3 regions of the Streptomyces sp. CLV115 genome follow, and region 1 is predicted to be linked to each of the others. Evidence: riboswitches for the same ligand, from Rfam matches in the RefSeq annotation. Region 1 holds a riboswitch; each other region holds the start of a gene.
The links. A riboswitch is a leader RNA that binds a small molecule or an ion and turns the genes downstream of it on or off. The one in region 1 is predicted to bind S-adenosylmethionine.

Region 1 (6,201 bases):
GCCGCAGCTCAAGGCCGGCCTGTACACCGACCGCGAGAAGTTCGGCGAGCACCGCTGGTACCGGGTGGATGTGCTGCCCGGTCAGGAACTGCGCGCCTCGGTCAGCGTCTTCGCCGACCGTGCCGTGAACAACGACTACGGCGTGCTGCTGCGCGCGCTGACCGTGCACGGCCGGGAGATCGTGCGCGGTTCGGAGTCGGGCACCGGCCGCACCGACGCGATCTCCTCCGGTCTGCGCTACCCCAAGGCCGAGCAGGACGACACGGACAGCGGTGACAAGCCGGCCGCCGAGACCGTGTGCCTCCAGGTCGGCAACTCCTTCTCGGCCCCCGCCTCGGTGAAGACCTCGCCGGGCATGCCCCTCGAGCTGACCGTGGACCTGGTGGACTCCCCGGACCAGGCCGCCGACGTCGCCGCGTTCGGACTCGGCCGGGGCTGGTGGCTGCTGGGCGTCCTGGTGCTCACCGGGCTGATCGCGGGCCTGGTCGTCGGCTGGATCTCGCGCTGGCGCGTCGCCGTCTGGAGGACCAACTGATGCGTAGGACACGTGTATTCGCGGGCGCGCTGCTCGCCGGGCTCGCCCTGCTGACCTCGGCGGGCGCCGCGGTGGCCGACGACCCGTCGGCGAGCCCGAGCCCGAGCGCCTCCGAGGACGGTGCCGGACCCACCGAGGCCGGCACCACCTTCCGTACGGCGACGGCCCTCCGGCAGAACCAGCTCGCCACCGCCGGGGCGTCCACGGGTGACTACCTGTACTGGGTCTTCCCCGCGGACGCGGGCCAGCGGGCCACCGTCAAGGCGAAGATCACCCTGCCGCCGAGCGCCTCCCGGCACGGTACGTCGGCGTGGCAGGTCGACGTGTACGACGGGCTGCGGCGCCGCCAGGCCTGCATGTACGGCCGCCAGACCGGCAAGGCCGCGGCCGACGCGTCGGCGGTCGAGCTGACCTGCGTGCTGCGCACCGTCCGCGCCTGGTCCGAGCCCTGGGCCAACGACCCGCTGCCGGGCAGCTACTACGTTCGGCTGACGGTTGTCGATCTGCCGTCGGCGGACCTCGGCTTGCCGGTGAAGACCGAGGTCGAGGTCACGGCGGCCGACAAGGGCGGCGCCGGCGATGTGGACGGCACGCTCGCCGAGCCGCTGGTCCCCGGTGTGTCCTCCGTCGCCCAGGCCTCCGACGCCTCGTCCGACGGCGACGAGGACGGTTCGTCCAGGGTCTCGCTCGGCAGCGAGCCGGAGGACGGCTGGGCATCCGGCTGGTGGACCGACCGCTGGCTGTGGACGGTCGGCGGCGGAGTGCTCGGAGCGATCGCGGCGGTGTTCGGCTACTCCCTCACCCGCGGCAACGGCCGCCCGTCCAGGGTGCCGCCGGGCGTCTGACCCGCACCCCCCGCCGGACGGGCCCCGCTCCCGGGCCCGTCCGGCGGTGGCGTACAGCGGCTACCCTCGACAACTCACGTACCGTACAAGGCCGATGACAGGTTCCAGGGCGTGCGGTACCCCTGAAGTCAGGTCGCCGCGCACCGGGTCGGTGCGCCATGAGGGAGCGGAGAGATTCATGTCCACGGAGACCGGTCCGGCCATCGACGCCGAGCCGCGGAGCCACCGGATCGTGCCGGGCCCGAAGGGGCTGCCGTTCCTCGGGAACCTGCCGCAGTTCGGGAAGAACCCCCTGGCCTTCTTCGAGCGGCTGCGCTCCCACGGGGACATGGTGGGCTGGCGCTTCGGCCCCAACTCCTGTGTGTACATAGCCGATCCGGACTGCATAGGCGAGCTCCTCACCGAGACGGAGCGCTCCTTCGACCAGCCGGCCCTGGGGATCGCCTTCCGCACCGTGATGGGCAACGGCGTGGTGGTCGCCCGTGGCACGGACTGGCGGCGCAAGCGTTCGCTGGTGCAGCCCTCCGTACGGCCCAAGCAGGTGCGCTCGTACGCGGCGACGATGGCGAGCAGCACGGTGGAGCTGGCGGACACCTGGTCGGGCGGTGAACGCATCGACGTCAAGCGGGAGATGGCGGCGCTGACGCAGCGGATCGCGGTGCGCACCATCTTCGGTGTCGACACCGCGGCCGACGCCGAGGCGATGGGCCGGGCGATGGACGTGGCGCAGCAGGAGATCGGCAAGGAGTTCGCCGGGATCGGTGCCCTGCTGCCGGACTGGGTGCCGACCCCCGGCCGGGCCAGGATCAAGAAGGCGGCGGCGGTCATCGACGCCGAGGTGGGCAGGGTCGTCGCCCGTCATCGTGACGGCGGGGACGAGCGCCCCGATCTGCTGAGCCGGCTGCTGACGGCGGTCGACGAGACGGGTGAGCACCTCACCGACCGGGAGATCCGCGACGAGACGGTCACGCTGTACATCGGCGGGCACGAGACGACCAGTTCCACGCTGGTGTGGGCCTGGTATCTGCTGGCCCGTGAACCGCGGGTGCGTGCCGCGCTCGCCGAGGAGCTGGACCGGGTGCTGGGCGACCGGGAGCCGGGGTTCGACGACTACGCGCGGCTGACGTACACCCAGGCCGTGGTCAAGGAGACGCTGCGCCTCTACCCGACGATCTGGCTGGTCACCGGTGTCGCGAAGGCGGGTGCGCGGATCGGCGGTGTGCCGATGCCGGAGGGCACCCGGGTGTGGACCAGCCAGTGGGTGACACAGCGCGACGCGCGGTGGTTCCCCGAGCCGGAGGAGTTCCGTCCCGAGCGGTGGGATCCGGAGGCGGGCGACAGCATCGCGGAGTACGCCTGGTTCCCGTTCGGCGGCGGCCCCCGGGTCTGTCTGGGCACCAGGTTCGCGATGGTCGAGGCGGTGCTGATTCTTGCCGTGCTGGCCCGCCGCTTCGAACTGGACGTGGACCCGGGCGTCATCGAGCCGGTCCCCTCGCTCACACTGCAGCCCGACCGGGACGTGATGGCGACGGTCCGGACCCGGTGAGGCGCGCGGGGCGGGCCCGGTGACCGCTCCGGCCTCCCCGGGACCGCCCCGTGGGCCGCTCCGGTCCGCGGCGGCGCACGCCCTGCGCGCAGGGCCGGACGGGCGGCCGGGCCTGCGAGCACTGCGCGTGGATCCGGGCCGTGGCACTGCCGGCGGGCCTCGCCACCGGAGCACTGACGGTGGCCGCGTTCCCGCCGCGGGCCCGCGCCCGTGCACGGCGGAGGACCCGGCGGGCAGGGCACAGCGTTCCGGCACCGGACATTCCGAAGCGATATGTCCGATCTGTCGCGGAGGTCGGGTCGTACGGTTCACACTGTCCATGTCGGCCGCACCGACCGACGGGCCGCCCGGCCGTATCCGCAGGCTGTCGATCCACCGGGAGAAACACCATGCGTCTTGGCTCCGCTCTCACCGCCGCACTCGCCGTCGCGGCCACCCTGCCACTGACCGGCACCGCGGCGTCCGCGACAAGCGGCGCCACGAGCCGCCTCGCGACCTGCCAGGAGAGGGCCCTGTCCGTGCACGCCGCACCCGGCGGGCAGCGGAACGTGGCCCGGATCGACGTCGTCAACAACGGCGGCCGCACCTGTGTGGTGGACCGGATCCCCACCGTCACCTTCCGGGGCCTCGACGGCTCGGCCGAGGCCGTCCCGCCCGCCGGCAGCGCCCCCTACGAGCTGTCCCCGGGCGAGCGGGCGTACGCCGCCGTACGGACCGCGGACCCGGCGGCCACCGAGGGCCACGTCGTCGGCAGTCTCTCGGTGGCGGCGGACCCCTCCCATCCGGGCGCCACCTTCGGCGCGGCCGCCGTGGGCATGCGGGAGGGGGTCCATGTGTGGATTCCGGTGACCACCCTGTGGCAGGAGTCGCGGGCGGCGGCGGACAGCGCGCTGACGGACGCGCTGGGCTGAGGCGCGGCTACCGTCCGTAGCACGTGCCGCCGACGGTCCGCCGCGGGTCGGGGGCGGTCGTCGCGCACAGCGGGCCGCCCTCGAAGCCGGCATTGACCAGGGCCGTGGCCCGGCCCGCGGGGTCCACCAGCTTCAGGGCGTGCCACCGCGGCAGCCAGAACACCCGTCCGCGGTGGGCCGTGAGCAGTTCGGTGAGGGCCGCCGGGGCGTGCGTCCACACCCTCGGCAGTTCCTCGGCGTGGTCGAAGGCGGGGCGCAGCGCGAACCAGCCGTCGGCACCGATGTCACCGGAGGTGAGCAGCAGTTCCACGGCCTGGCCGGGCTCCTGGTGGCATTTCTTGCTGTGGATCCAGTGGACGTGGTGACCGGGGCCGTAGCCGGTGCAGCCGTCGTTCCGGACGAGGTGGGGGAGCATGGTGTTCCGCCTTCCCGAGATCATGGACCCCAGGTGCGCCGCCCCGATGGTCCGCTGTTCCCCGCGCGCTGCGCACGGGGCCGGTCGTCACCCGGAGCACCCGCAGCGGAGCGGGGTGCCGTCCAGTTAGCCGGGGCTGTGCACTGGAACTCATGACCTGCGAGAACTGTATCCCACGGACGACGCCGCCCGACGGGAAGTCAGGTGCTCAGCCGTGCAGCAGCACGGGGAAGGCCTCCATGTCGTTCTGCGTCATCACCGGCAGCTTTCGGACCTCCTCGTCCGGGACGGCCGCCCTCAGTGCCGGGAAACGCGCGAAGAGCGCCGGCAGGGCGATGGCCGCCTCCACGCGGGAGAGCGCCGCTCCGGGGCAGATGTGCGGGCCGTGACCGAAGGTCATGTGGCGGATCGGGGCCGGCCGGGTGATGTCGAAGGCGTCGGCGTCCGCCCCGTGCTGCTCGATGTCACGCCCGATGGCGCGGTAGGAGATCACCACCCCTTCGCCCTTCGCGATCACCTGGTCGCCCACCTGAATGTCCTTGGTGGCGAACCGCATCAGCAGATGGGTGGTGGGGGTGTCCCAGCGCAGGGTCTCCTCGATCACCGTCTCCCACGGGATCTCGCCGTCGAGAACGCGGCGGAGCTGGTCGGGGTGGGCTAGCAGGGCCCGTACGGCGTTGAGGATCAGCCCGATGGTGGTCTCGTGCCCGGCGGCCACCATGGCCTTGAGGTTGCCCACCACCTCTTCCTCGGTGAGCGGTTCGCCGCCCTCCTCGGCCAGGATGAGCGCGCTGGTGAGGTCGTCGGCGGGACGCGCCTTCTTCTCCCGTACGAGAGCGGTGTAGAACACGTCCAACTCGGCCAGCAGCGACAGTCGTTCCTCGTGCGGGGTGAGCATGGAGAAGAACGCCTTGTACCGCTTCGTCAGCATGGGGTGCTCGGCCTCGTCCACGCCCATCAGCATGCCGACGACGCGCATCGGCAGCGGCTGGGCGAACACGGACTTGAGGTCGACCACACCGTGCTCGCTCCTGCCGCTCTGTTCGTCGAGCGCGTCGAGAAGTTCCTCGGTGAACTTCTCGATGTCCGGGCGGATCTCCTCCAGCCGGCGGGGGGTGAGCGCCTGGGAGGTCTTGGCGCGCAGCCGTCGGTGCTCGGCGCCGTCCACGGTGAACATGGAGCGGCCGGCGTCGATCATGCCGATCAGCGGCCACTCGCGGGTGACCTCGCCGCGCTGCCACAGCCCCCAGGCCTCCAGGTCCTTGACCAGGCGGGGGTCGACGAGGAGTTGGCGGGCCGTCGCGTGCCGGGTGACGGCCAGGGCCGGAACGCCGAGCAGTTCGATCCTGGCGAGCGGACCGGCGTCGCGCAGTCGCGCCGTCTCTTGGTCCAGGTCCTGGACCAGCGGGTCGATGACGACGGGAGCGCCGCTCGAAGCGGCACCCGGGGCGGCGGCGTGTGGGCAGTTCACGACGGGTCTCCTGTCGGAGGGACGGAGGCGAACCGGACGGGCAGCGCGGTCATGCCCCGCAGGAACGCGGACTGCCGTCGGACCAACTCGCCCACCGGGACGGCGAGTTCCAGGTCGGGGAGCCGGTCGAGGAGCACCTCGATGCCGGTGCGGGCGATGATCTCGGCGATCTCCTGCGCGGGGAAGGGACAGCGGTACTCGCCGTGGCTGAACGCCAGATGGGCGCTGTTGCCGCGCCGGCCGGACGGCCCGCCCGAGGCGGAGAGGTGCTGGCGGATGTGCGGATCGGCGTTGGCCGCGCCCAGACCCAGCAGCAGCATGTCCCCGGCGCGGATGCCGCGACCTCCCAACCGGGTGTCGCGGGCCGCCCACCGGCCGGCGAGGATCTGTGTCGGGCCTTCCTCCCAGAGCACCTCGTTCATGGCTTCGGCGACGCTGTGCCGGCCGCCGGTGAGCGCCACGGCGAACTGGTCGTCGG
Region 2 (6,201 bases), on a different contig from region 1:
GCCTCCCGTGACAGCACCAGCGCGCAGCCGTGGTCGGAGACGACCGGGATCTCCTTGGCGACCAGGTTCATGCCGTCGCGGATCGGGTTGACGAGCGCGACGTCGGCCAGCCGGTACGCGGCGAGCGAGCGGGCGAAGTCGTCCTTGACGTGCAGCACCACCGGCGTCCAGCCGGGCGCGCCGTACTCGGCGTTGATCTCGTCGGCGACCCGCCGCACCTCGGCCGTGTAGTCGCGGTACACCGCCAGGTCCTGCCGGGAGGGGTAGGCGAAGGCGACATGGACGACGCGCTCACGCCACTCGGGCCGCTCGTCCAGGAGCGAGCGGTACGCGAGCAGGCCGCGCACGATGTTCTTGGACAGTTCCGTTCGGTCCACCCGTACGATCGTCCTCCGGCCGGGGCCGGTCTGCTCGCGCAGCGCCGCCATCCGCTCGTCCACATCCGCCTCGTGGGCACGGCGGCGCAGGAAGTCCGCGTCCGCGCCGAGCCCGTGCACCCCGATCCTGGTCCGCCCGGTGCCGCCCAGGATCTGGGTGCAGCAGCCGATGAACGCGTCCGCCCAGCGCCGGGTCAGGAACGCAGCCCGGTCCGCGCCCAGGATGCCGTGCAGCAACTGCTCGGCGATGTCGTCGGGAAGCAGCCGGAAGTAGTCGACGGGCGCCCACGGGGTGTGCGAGAAGTGGCCGATCCGCAGATCCGGGCGCAGCTCGCGGAGCATGCCCGGCACCAGCGCCAGGTGGTAGTCCTGCACCAGCACCGCCGCGGCCGGCCCCGCCTCCTCGGCGAGCGCCTCGGCGAAGGCCCGGTTGTAGGTCTCGAACGACGCCCACTGCCGCCGGAACTCCGCGTCGAAGACCGGCTCCAGCGGCGTCTGGTACAGCATGTGGTGGACGAACCAGAGCACCGAGTTGGCGATGCCGTTGTAGGCGTCGGCGTGCACCTCCGCGTCGATGTCGAGCATCCGTACGCCCTGCTCGGCGACCCCGCGCCGGACCGCCTCCCGGTCCCCGGCACCGAGCGCGGCACACACCCACAGCTTGTCGTCGACGGCGCTCAGCCCGGAGACGAGACCGCCGCCGCCGCGTCTCGCGTCGAGCGATCCGTCCTCTCCCAGGGTGTACGAGACCGGGCCGCGGTTGGACGCGACGAGGACCTGGGCATCGGACCGGACGCCGGATCGGACAGCGGGCTGGGCATCGTGCTCGGAGACCATGTTGCGGAATCTAGCCCGATCACGAACCGCCCAAACGTGCGAAGCCGGACTGCGAGGCCGGACTGCGAGGCCGGGCTGCGAAGTCGGACGGGGTCAGGCCGCGCGGCGCGAAACGTACTCCTCGATCTCGCACATCGGGGGACGCTCCTCGGTGTCCACGGCATGGGTGCGCGGTACGAAACCGTTCTCGCCGCGCTCGAACTGGGTGAGGACCGGGCGGATCAGGTGGCCGCGGGAGAGCCGCAGCTGGGCGGTGCGGTAGATCGCCGCCGCCATCCGGCCGAGCGCCTGCCCGTCCTGGTGCCGGTGCTTGCGTACCCCCACGTCGACCTGGGCCAGCGCGTCCAGCCCCACCGTGTGCAGCGCGTCGACCAGCAGACCCAGCTCCACGCCGTAGCCGACGGGGAAGGGCAGCCGTTCGAGCAGCGAGCGGCGCACGGCGTACTCGCCGCCCAGCGGCTGGACGAAACCGGCCAGCTGCGGCCAGTGCAGATTGAGCAGCGGACGGGCCACCAGTTCGGTCACCCGGCCGCCCTGGCCCGTCGTGTCGCCGAACGGGCGGTCGTACATCGCCTTCACGAACTGCACGTCCGGTTCGGTCAGCAGCGGACCGACGATGCCGGAGACGAAGTCCGCCGAGAAGTCCTTCAGGTCGGCGTCGATGAAGCAGACGATGTCGCCCCCGGTCACCAGGAGCGAACGCCACAGCACCTCGCCCTTGCCGGGTACGGCCGGGATCCGGGGGAGTATCGCGTCGCGGTGCACCACCCGGGCGCCGGCCTCCCGGGCCACCTCGGCGGTGGCGTCGGTGGAGCCGGAATCGATCACCACGAGCTCGTCGACCAGCCGGACCTTCTCCATCAGCTCGCGCCGGATCGTCGCGACGATCTCACCGACCGTCGCCTCCTCGTTCAGCGCGGGCAGTACGACACTGACGCTCCCGCGGCCCGCCTCCGCGGACCTGGCGGCCAGCAGGCGGTCCATCGGACGGTCGGCGGCCGACCAGGAACGCCTGGCCAGCCAGCATTCGACCTCTTCCAGCACGGTCGATACTCCCTGTATGTGATCCATCTCGCGGTTCGGACGACTATCTCAACAGTCCGGTGCTTCGGTTACAGTCTTGAACAACGCGGACGACCATCGCATGCCGGGGTCCGTCCGCCGATAAATGCCCGGATCGAAGATCCGGTGCCACAGCGCTCATCCAGAGGGACTGAGGGAACGGCCCGTTGAAGTCCCGGCAACCCCCCCACCGACCGTGAGGTCCGGTGAGGAAGGTGCCAATTCCGTCTCGTGGCGAAACGCGCCGCGGGGAAGATGAGGAGAAAGGGCCTCGCCACCATGGCTGCGCAGACCGTTGCAGTAAGCACCGATTCTTCCGTCGACACCGAAGCCGGCCACGCCGGAGCCGTCGACCTCGGCCCCGCTTCGGGCCTTTCCTGCCGCGAGTGCGGCGAGCGATTCGAACTCGGCCCCATTTTCGCCTGCGCGTCCTGTTTCGGGCCGCTCGAAGTCGCGTACGACCTGCCGAGCGGCTCCCCCGAAGAGCTGAAGAAGCGCATCGAGGCGGGCCCGGCCAACATCTGGCGCTACGCGCCGCTGCTGCCGGTCCCGGCCGACGTCGCCGAGAAGCCGAACCTGAACCCCGGCTGGACCAAGCTCGTCCAGGCCGACAACCTCGCCCGTGAGCTCGGCGTCGAGCAGGGCAAGCTGTTCGTCAAGGACGACTCCGGCAACCCCACGCACTCCTTCAAGGACCGGGTCGTCGCCCAGGCCATCGAGGCCGCCCGCGCCTTCGGCTTCACCACCCTCTCCTGCTCCTCCACCGGCAACCTCGCCGGTGCGGTCGGCGCCGCCGCCGCCCGCGCCGGCTTCCGCTCCTGCGTGTTCATCCCGCACGACCTGGAGCAGGGCAAGGTCGTCATGGCCGCGGTGTACGGCGGTGAACTGGTCGGCATCGAGGGCAACTACGACGACGTCAACCGCTTCTGCTCCGAGCTCATCGGCGACCCGCTCGGCGAGGGCTGGGGCTTCGTCAACGTCAACCTGCGTCCTTACTACGGCGAGGGCTCCAAGACCCTGGCGTACGAGATCTGCGAGCAGCTCGGCTGGCGGCTCCCGGATCAGCTGGTCGTCCCGATCGCGTCCGGCTCGCAGTTCACCAAGATCGACAAGGGTCTCCAGGAGCTGATCAAGCTCGGCCTCGTCGAGGACAAGCCGTACAAGCTCTTCGGCGCCCAGGCGGAGGGCTGCTCCCCGGTCTCGGTCGCGTACAAGGGCGGTCACGACGTCGTCCGGCCGCAGAAGCCGAACACGATCGCCAAGTCGCTGGCGATCGGCAACCCGGCCGACGGCCCGTACGTCCTGGACATCGCCCGCCGCACCGGCGGCGCCGTGGAGGACGTGAACGACGAGCAGGTCGTCGACGCGATCAAGCTGCTGGCGCGCACCGAGGGCATCTTCGCGGAGACGGCGGGCGGTGTGACGGTCGGTGTGACGAAGAAGCTCATCGAGGCCGGTCTGATCGACCCGTCGCTGACCACCGTCGTACTCAACACGGGTGACGGCCTCAAGACCCTCGACGCGGTTGCCGAAACCTCTCAGGCGACCGCGACGATCCGCCCCAGCCTGGAGGCGTTCCGCGCCGCCGGCCTCGCCACCAGCTGACCACCCGAGACTTCAGGAAGGGCACCCACCATGAGCGTCAAGGTCCGCATCCCCACCATCCTCCGCACCTACACGGGCGGCCAGGCCGAGGTCCCGGCCGAGGGCTCGACCCTCTCCCAGGTCATCGAGTCCCTGGAGCAGAACCACCCGGGCATCGCCGCCCGCGTCCTGGACGACCAGGGCAAGCTGCGCCGCTTCGTGAACGTGTACGTCAACGACGACGACGTGCGTTTCGAGGGCGGCCTGGAGACCGTGACGCCCGACGGCGCCGGCATCTCGATCATCCCGGCGGTGGCGGGCGGCTGCTGACGCCCCGTCCGGCCGTATCGCGTTATCGAATTGGCCCCTCCGCGTTTGAAGCGGAGGGGGCAATTCTGCATGGTTGAGCGGGGTACAGTGTGGGAAGTCCCCCCAGCTGCCCCGTGCCGCCCGCATATGAGAATGCGCCCGGCCACGACAAGATGCAGCCAAAGTGTGTGTTGGCCTTGCGGCATAAGTCGCCTTTGTCTGGCCCGACTTGCCCAGGAATCTCATGAAACCCGCATATTCGGGCGTTCGGTGCGGCCGAGAATTCTCGTCCGATTGACCTGTTGCAGAGGGCAGTTGGGCAGATACATTCAGCCGCGGTCGACGCGTTCCGGCGCACACACCCTCTCCTGTCGGAGGGTGAGTTCTGACCCGGGTCCGCGAAGTGCGGTCCTGCGCAAGGGCCAGTAATAGGGGAGTTAGGCATGGCTCAGGGCACCGTCAAGTGGTTCAACGCGGAGAAGGGGTACGGCTTCATCGCGGTCGACGGTGGTGCGGATGTTTTCGTCCACTACAGCGCGATCCAGATGGACGGGTACCGCACCCTCGAAGAGGGTCAGCGAGTTGAATTCGAGATCTCGCAGGGCCAGAAGGGGCCGCAGGCAGACATGGTCAAGCTCGCCGTCGGCTGAGTTCGGCGCGGTCGGCCAACGACACCACTCACGCACTGAGGGCCCGTACCCCGGGGGTACGGGCCCTCAGTGCGTTCTGACGCGCCGCCGGGCGCCGTCCGCGGCCGCCCACCGTCTTCCGTCTTACGTGGCTCCGTCCGCGGCCGCGTCCACAGTCGTCCACCGTCTTTCCGCGGCCGCGTCCATGTCCGTCCACAGCCGTCCGCCGTTGTCCACAGCCGTCCACAGCCCCGTCCGCGGCCGCGTCCACGACCGTCCGCCGTTGTCCACATCCGGAGGGGGACGCTTGCACTCTCGGGGGTCGAGTGCTAATCATTGGCGTTAGCACTCTCCAGGTGAGAGTGACAGAACTTGGACCGGGCCGGTGAGGCCCGCAGGTCGGTGGGGCAAGGAACCACCGGTCACGCAGGCCGTCCGTCGCGGGCGCCACTCGGTCCGGAGAAATCCACCCCTGTCCGGGAGGACCACTTCACATGGCCAAGATCATCGCGTTCGACGAGGAGGCCCGGCGCGGTCTCGAGCGCGGCATGAACCAGCTCGCCGACGCCGTCAAGGTCACCCTTGGCCCCAAGGGTCGCAACGTCGTCCTTGAGAAGAAGTGGGGCGCCCCCACGATCACCAACGATGGTGTTTCCATCGCCAAGGAGATCGAGCTGGAGGACCCGTACGAGAAGATCGGTGCGGAGCTGGTCAAGGAGGTCGCCAAGAAGACGGACGACGTCGCCGGCGACGGTACGACCACCGCCACCGTTCTCGCCCAGGCTCTCGTCCGCGAGGGTCTGCGCAACGTTGCCGCGGGTGCCAACCCGATGGCCCTCAAGCGGGGTATCGAGAAGGCCGTCGAGGCCGTCTCCGCCGCCCTCCTGGAGCAGGCCAAGGACGTGGAGACCAAGGAGCAGATCGCTTCGACGGCCTCCATCTCCGCCGCCGACACCCAGATCGGCGAGCTCATCGCCGAGGCCATGGACAAGGTCGGCAAGGAAGGCGTCATCACCGTCGAGGAGTCCCAGACCTTCGGTCTGGAGCTGGAGCTCACCGAGGGTATGCGCTTCGACAAGGGCTACATCTCGGCGTACTTCGCCACCGACATGGAGCGCATGGAGTCGTCCCTGGACGACCCGTACATCCTGATCGTCAACTCGAAGATCAGCAACGTGAAGGACCTCCTTCCGCTGCTGGAGAAGGTCATGCAGTCCGGCAAGCCGCTGCTGATCATCGCCGAGGACGTCGAGGGCGAGGCCCTGTCGACCCTGGTCGTCAACAAGATCCGTGGCACCTTCAAGTCCGTCGCCGTCAAGGCCCCGGGCTTCGGTGACCGCCGCAAGGCCATGCTCGGCGACATCGCCATCCTCACCGGTGGCACCGTCATCTCCGAGGAGGTC
Region 3 (6,201 bases), on a different contig from region 1:
GCTGATGTCCGACGTGGAGGTCGCCGACGACCGGCACGCCATCGAGGCGGAGCCCGAGGTCAAGGCGAAGGTCATGGCGGACTTCGCGGCCGGTGCCGAGGAGTCCGGCTTCGGACGGCGCAAGCTGATCCGCAACACCATGTTCGGCGCGCTGGCCCTGGTGCCGCTCTCCGGTGTCGTGCTGCTGCGCGACCTCGGTCCGCTGCCGGAGAAGAAGCTCCGCAACACCCTGTGGGCCAAGGGCAAGCAGCTCATCAACATGAACACGATGGAGCCGCTGCGTCCCGAGGACGTCGCCGTCGGTTCGCTGACCTTCGCCATGCCCGAGGGGCTGACGGAGGAGGCGGAGGACTTCCAGAACCAGATCGCCAAGGCCGCGCTGATGATCATCCGCATCGAGCCGGACAACATCAAGGACAAGCGCGAGCGCGAGTGGGCCCACGAGGGAATCGTGGCCTTCTCCAAGATCTGCACCCACGTCGGCTGCCCGATCAGCCTGTACGAGCAGCAGACGCACCACGTGCTCTGCCCGTGCCACCAGTCCACCTTCGACCTGTCCGACGGCGCCCGCGTCATCTTCGGTCCGGCCGGTCACGCCCTCCCGCAGCTGCGGATCGGCGTGAACAGCGAGGGCAACCTCGAGGCGCTCGGTGACTTCGAAGAGCCCGTCGGTCCTGCATTCTGGGAGCGCGGATGAGTACTGCGACCACGAACACTCCCGGTGCGGCAGCACCGGGCAATCGCAAGGCGCCCGCCGGCGAGCGGGTGGCCGACTGGGCGGACGGCCGGCTCGGGATCTACTCCCTGGCCAAGGCCAACATGCGCAAGATCTTCCCGGACCACTGGTCCTTCATGCTCGGTGAGATCGCCCTCTACAGCTTCATCATCATCATCCTCACGGGTGTGTATCTGACGCTGTTCTTCCACCCGAGCATGAACGAGGTCGTGTACCACGGCTCGTACGAGCCGATGCAGGGCATCAAGATGTCGCAGGCGTACGCCTCGACACTGGACATCAGCTTCGACGTCCGCGGTGGTCTCCTGGTCCGCCAGATCCACCACTGGGCCGCGCTGATCTTCCTGGCCGGCATGTTCGTGCACATGATGCGCGTCTTCTTCACGGGCGCGTTCCGCAAGCCGCGTGAGATCAACTGGCTGTTCGGCTTCCTGCTGTTCGTGCTGGGCATGTTCACCGGCTTCACCGGCTACTCGCTCCCGGACGACCTGCTGTCCGGTACGGGTGTCCGGTTCACCCAGGGCGCGATCCTGTCGATGCCGATCGTCGGCACGTACATCTCGATGTTCCTGTTCGGCGGAGAGTTCCCCGGTCACGACTTCGTCGCCCGGTTCTACTCGATCCACATCCTGCTGCTGCCGGGCATCATGCTCGGTCTGCTGGTGGCGCACCTGATCCTGGTCTTCTACCACAAGCACACGCAGTTCGCGGGCCCCGGCCGGACGAACAAGAACGTCGTCGGCATGCCGCTGCTGCCGGTGTACATGGCGAAGGCAGGCGGCTTCTTCTTCCTGGTCTTCGGCATCATCGCCATCATCGCGGCCATCGCCACGATCAACCCGATCTGGAACATCGGTCCGTACCGTCCGGACCAGGTGTCCACCGGCGCCCAGCCCGACTGGTACATGGGCTTCGCCGAGGGTCTGATCCGAGTGATGCCCGGCTGGGAGATCAACCTCTGGGGCCACACGCTGGTCCTGGGCGTGTTCATCCCGCTGATGGCCTTCGGACTGGTGCTCGCGATCATCGCGGTCTACCCGTTCATCGAGTCCTGGATCACCGGGGACAAGCGCGAGCACCACATCCTGGACCGCCCGCGCAACGCCCCGACCCGGACGGCCTTCGGCGTCGCCTGGATCACCGAGTACGTCATCGTCTTCATCGGCGGTGGCAACGACCTGTGGGCCACGCACTTCCACCTGTCGCTGAACGCCATCTCCTGGTTCGTACGGATCTTCATCTTCGTCGGCCCGGTCCTCGCGTTCATCGCCACCCGGCGGATCTGCCTCGGCCTCCAGCGCCGCGACAAGGAGAAGGTGCTGCACGGACGCGAGTCCGGCATCATCAAGCGCCTGCCGCACGGTGAGTTCGTCGAGATCCACGAGCCGCTCGGTCCCGAGCAGCTGCACACGCTCACCGCGCACGAGCAGTACAAGCCGGTCGAGCTCGGCCCGACGGTCGACGAGAACGGTGTCGAGCGCAAGGTGTCGGTCCTGCAGAAGCTGCGGGCCCGGCTCAGCAAGGGCTACTACGGCGAGGACAACCAGATCGCCAAGCCCACCGTCGAGGAGTACAAGGAGATCACCAGCGGCCACGGTCACCACTGATCGCCTGAACTGATCGCCACAGCAGGAGCCCCGTCCATTCGATGGACGGGGCTCTTTGCCGTCCCCGGCGCTGGATAGGGTGGGGGTGATCCCTTTTACCGGCTGTGGACCCAGGAGCGGACCATGAACGTTGTGACCCCGATCGGCGGCGACAGCGTGGCGGACCGTACCTGGCCCGGCGTGCTGAACCCCCTGCTGCGCGGTGAGGACCTCACCGCCGACGACACCGCGTGGGCGATGGACCGCATCATGCGCGGTGAGGCGAGCGATGTGCAGATCGCCGGATTCGCGGTCGCCCTGCGCGCCAAGGGCGAGACGATCGACGAGGTCTCCGGCCTGGTGCGGGCGATGTACGAGCACGCCAACACCATCCACGTACCCGGCCGCACGGTCGACATCGTCGGCACCGGCGGCGACCTCGCCAAAACAGTGAACATCTCCACCATGTCGGCGGTCGTCATCGCCGGCACCGGCGCCAAGGTCGTCAAGCACGGCAACCGCGCCTCCTCTTCCGCGAGCGGTTCCTCCGACGTGCTGGAGAAGCTGGGCGTCAACCTGGACCTCAGCGCGCAGCGGGTCGCCGAGGTCGCCGAGGAGGCGGGCATCACCTTCTGCTTCGCGGTGAAGTTCCACCCCGCCCTGCGGTACGTCGCCAGGGCCCGCAAGGAGCTCGGCACGCCGACCACGTTCAACATCCTCGGACCGCTCACCAACCCGGCCCAGGTGCGCTCCCAGGCCGTCGGTGTCGCCGACCTGAGGATGGCGCCCATCGTCGCCGGTGTCCTGGCCGAGCGCGGCAATTCGGCGCTGGTCTTCCGGGGCGACGACGGCCTGGACGAGCTGACCACGACCGCGACCTCGCGGGTCTGGGTGGTCCGGGACGGAGCGGTGCGCGAGGAGACGTTCGACCCGCGCGACGTCGGCCTGGAGCTGGTGCCCGTCCAGGCCCTGCGCGGCGCGGACGCCTCGTACAACGCCGATGTGGCCCGGCGGGTGCTGGCCGGCGAGCGGGGGCCCGCCCGGGACGCCGTGCTGCTCAACTCGGCGGCGGCGCTGACGGCTCTCGACCCGACGGACGGCACGCTGAACGAGCAGCTCGCGGCCGGGATCGCGAAGGCCGCCGAGTCCATCGACTCCGGTGCGGCGGCGCGGGCGCTGGAGCGCTGGGTGGCGGCCAGCAACGCCTGAGCCTGCCGGGTGACCTCTGATCGGGCGGACGAAGGCCACCCGGCAGGCTCTGAAACGGGCGCAGATGTGGCGCGGGGCGCAGTCCGGATCCTGGACTGCGCCTTGCGCGTCTTCGTACATATGGCAAGATGCTGGGCAGGTCATGAGTGACAGCGACTACGGCCCCGGCCCGCTGTCCGGCAACCCTCCGTCCGTGGCGGGGTGCCCCGGGTGAAGACCAGGCCGTAGGCAGCGAGGTCTGCGGCAAGCGCGGGCCCCTCGGCATCTGTGAATGCCAACCCCCGGGGTCCTGGTCCCCAGGGAGTCTCTTGTGAGCACGCGAATGCGATAGGGCCCTCGGCCCTCTTCCGCACACCCTTCTTCACCTTTCCCGCTGCGCTGCCGCGTACTCGCCGGCGCATGCGATTCGCCTGCCTCTTACGGGAGTTCGCCATGTCTGTCTTCACCGCTGCCGCCGACCAGTCGCTTTGTGCCCCTCTGCCTGTTCTGGGCAAGGATGTGACGGTTCCGCTGGTCACGGGCGGTGAGGTCAGCTATGCCGCGCTCGACTACGCCGCCAGCGCCCCCGCCCTCCAGCGGGTCTGGGACGACGTCGCCGCGTACGCCCCGTACTACGGCAGCGTCCACCGCGGGGCCGGGTACCTCTCGCAGCTCTCCACGGACCTCTTCGAGAACAGCCGCGCCACCGTCGCGGAGTTCCTCGGCTGCCGCGCCGGTGACCAGGTGATCTTCACCCGCTCGACCACCGACTCGCTGAATCTGCTGGCCTCGGTGGTCCCGGCCGGCTGCCAGGTCTTCGTCTACGAGACCGAGCACCACGCCTCGCTGCTGCCGTGGCGCGACGCCCGGGTGACCTACCTGAACGCCCCGCGCACCCCGGCCCAGGCCGTCGAGACGCTGGAGCGGGCGCTCGCGGAGCGCGACCCCTACGGCCCCGCGCTGGTCTGCGTCACCGGCGCCTCCAACGTCACCGGCGAGCTGTGGCCGGTGAAGGAGCTGGCCGCCGCCGCGCACGCGCACGGCGCCCGGATCGTGCTGGACGCCGCCCAGCTCGCCCCGCACCACCCCGTCGACATCGCCGAGCTGGACGTGGACTGGGTCGCCTTCTCCGGGCACAAGCTGTACGCGCCCTTCGGCTCGGGCGTGCTGGCCGGCCGGGCCGACTGGCTCCAGGAGGCCGAGCCCTACCTCGCGGGCGGTGGCGCCTCGCGCAAGGTCGCCCGTCGCACCGACGGCGGGGTGGACGTCGAGTGGCACTCCACCGCCGCACGTCACGAGGCCGGTTCCCCCAACGTCATCGGCGTGTACTCCATCGCCGCCGCCTGCAAGGCGCTCACCGAGGCGGGCTTCGACAATCTGGTCGCCCGGGAGCAGCACCTCGTCGCCGCGGTCCGGGCCGGCCTGGCCGAGGTCCCCGAGGTGAAGGTGCTCTCGCTGTTCGGCGACGACGCCCCGCGGGTCGGCGTCATCTCGTTCGTGGTGGAGGGCTGGAACAGCTCGCACTTCGCCGCCGCGCTCTCCGCCGAGTACGGCATCGGTGTCCGCGACGGACTGTTCTGCGCCCACCCGCTGGTCCGCACCCTGCTGGGCAGCGACCCGCAGGAGGTCGGCGAGTGCGGTGCGCCGGAGGCCGAGCCGGGGGAGCGCTCACTGAACGCGATCCGGGTCAGCTTCGGCGCCGGTACGCCGGACGAGCACATCGAGCGGTTCCTGCGCGCGGTCAAGGAACTGGTCGGCAAGGGCGCCCGGTGGAAGTACCGCACCGAGGACGGCCGCTGCGTCCCGGACCGGGGTGCGGTGGCGCAGCTCTGAGGCCGGCGGGCGGCCCGGGGGCACACAGCACTTCGGCGGGGGTGGTGAGGTGCGTGCCTACGCGTCGAGGCCGATGGCGAAGGCGGCCTCCAGGTCGTGCTGGGAGTAGGTACGGAACGCCACATGGGTGTCGGTGGCCTCGACGCCGGGGATCTTGCTGATCCGGCCGGGGATGACGTCGGCGAGATCGTCGTGCTTGGGCACCCGGACCATGGCGATCAGGTCGTACGTACCGGTGACCGAGAAGACCTCGCTGACACTGTCCAGCGCGGCGATGGCCTCGGCGATCTCGGGAATCCGGTCCACGCTGGTTTTGATGAGCACGATCGCGGTGATCACGGCTGGCTTTCTCCCTCGGTGGCCGTGGCTGGTCCCTTCACTCTATCCGTACGCCGGTAACGCCCCCAGGCGTAGAGAAAGCCGAGGGCGAAGCCCACCACATGGGCCAGATAGGCCACGCCCGGCCCCCCGCTGCCCGCGCCCTGGACGGCCAGCCACTGGAGGGCGAACCAGAAGACCAGCACGATCCAGGCGGGGAAGCGCAGCGGCAGGAAGAAGAGGAACGGGAACAGGCTGGTGACCCGGGCCCTGGGGAACAGGTACAGGAACGCCCCGAGCACCGCCGAGATCGCCCCCGAGGCCCCCACCAGCGTCTGGTCGGACGTGGCGTGCGCGGCCGCGTAGGCCACCAGTGCGAGGTAGCCGGAGATCACGTAGAAGAAGGTGAACCCGATGCGGCCCATGCGCTGCTCGGTCATCGCCCCGAACACGTACAGGAAGAGCACGTTGCCGAGCAGATGCAGCCAGCTGCCGTGCACGAACAGGGCGGTGAGCGGGGTGAGCAGGGCGTGCGCGGAG

Region 2: it holds a riboswitch for S-adenosylmethionine, as region 1 does, so the genes downstream of both, thrC (threonine synthase) here and AADR41_RS33645 (hypothetical protein) in region 1, are expected to answer to the same signal.
Region 3: it holds a riboswitch for S-adenosylmethionine, as region 1 does, so the genes downstream of both, AADR41_RS23795 (aminotransferase class V-fold PLP-dependent enzyme) here and AADR41_RS33645 (hypothetical protein) in region 1, are expected to answer to the same signal.

Annotation. Positions count from the first base shown of each region.
Region 1 covers NZ_JBCEWQ010000147.1:1,037-7,237, reverse strand. The annotation lists gene AADR41_RS33665 (VWA domain-containing protein) at 1-535, shown strand, start outside; gene AADR41_RS33660 (hypothetical protein) at 535-1,380, shown strand; gene AADR41_RS33655 (cytochrome P450) at 1,559-2,926, shown strand; gene AADR41_RS33650 (DUF4232 domain-containing protein) at 3,316-3,837, shown strand; gene AADR41_RS33645 (hypothetical protein) at 3,845-4,252, opposite strand; SAM riboswitch class IV at 4,301-4,410, opposite strand; gene AADR41_RS33640 (cytochrome P450 family protein) at 4,461-5,723, opposite strand; gene AADR41_RS33635 (cytochrome P450) at 5,720-6,201, opposite strand, start outside.
Region 2 covers NZ_JBCEWQ010000105.1:23,146-29,346, reverse strand. The annotation lists gene AADR41_RS28910 (alpha,alpha-trehalose-phosphate synthase (UDP-forming)) at 1-1,214, opposite strand, end outside; gene AADR41_RS28905 (glucosyl-3-phosphoglycerate synthase) at 1,308-2,258, opposite strand; SAM riboswitch class I at 2,412-2,538, shown strand; gene thrC (threonine synthase) at 2,556-3,881, shown strand; gene AADR41_RS28895 (MoaD/ThiS family protein) at 3,912-4,190, shown strand; gene AADR41_RS28890 (cold-shock protein) at 4,613-4,819, shown strand; gene groL (chaperonin GroEL) at 5,293-6,201, shown strand, end outside.
Region 3 covers NZ_JBCEWQ010000072.1:17,398-23,598, forward strand. The annotation lists gene qcrA (cytochrome bc1 complex Rieske iron-sulfur subunit) at 1-697, shown strand, start outside; gene qcrB (cytochrome bc1 complex cytochrome b subunit) at 694-2,343, shown strand; gene trpD (anthranilate phosphoribosyltransferase) at 2,467-3,531, shown strand; SAM riboswitch class IV at 3,670-3,787, shown strand; gene AADR41_RS23795 (aminotransferase class V-fold PLP-dependent enzyme) at 3,964-5,343, shown strand; gene AADR41_RS23800 (Lrp/AsnC family transcriptional regulator) at 5,401-5,682, opposite strand; gene AADR41_RS23805 (rhomboid family intramembrane serine protease) at 5,679-6,201, opposite strand, start outside.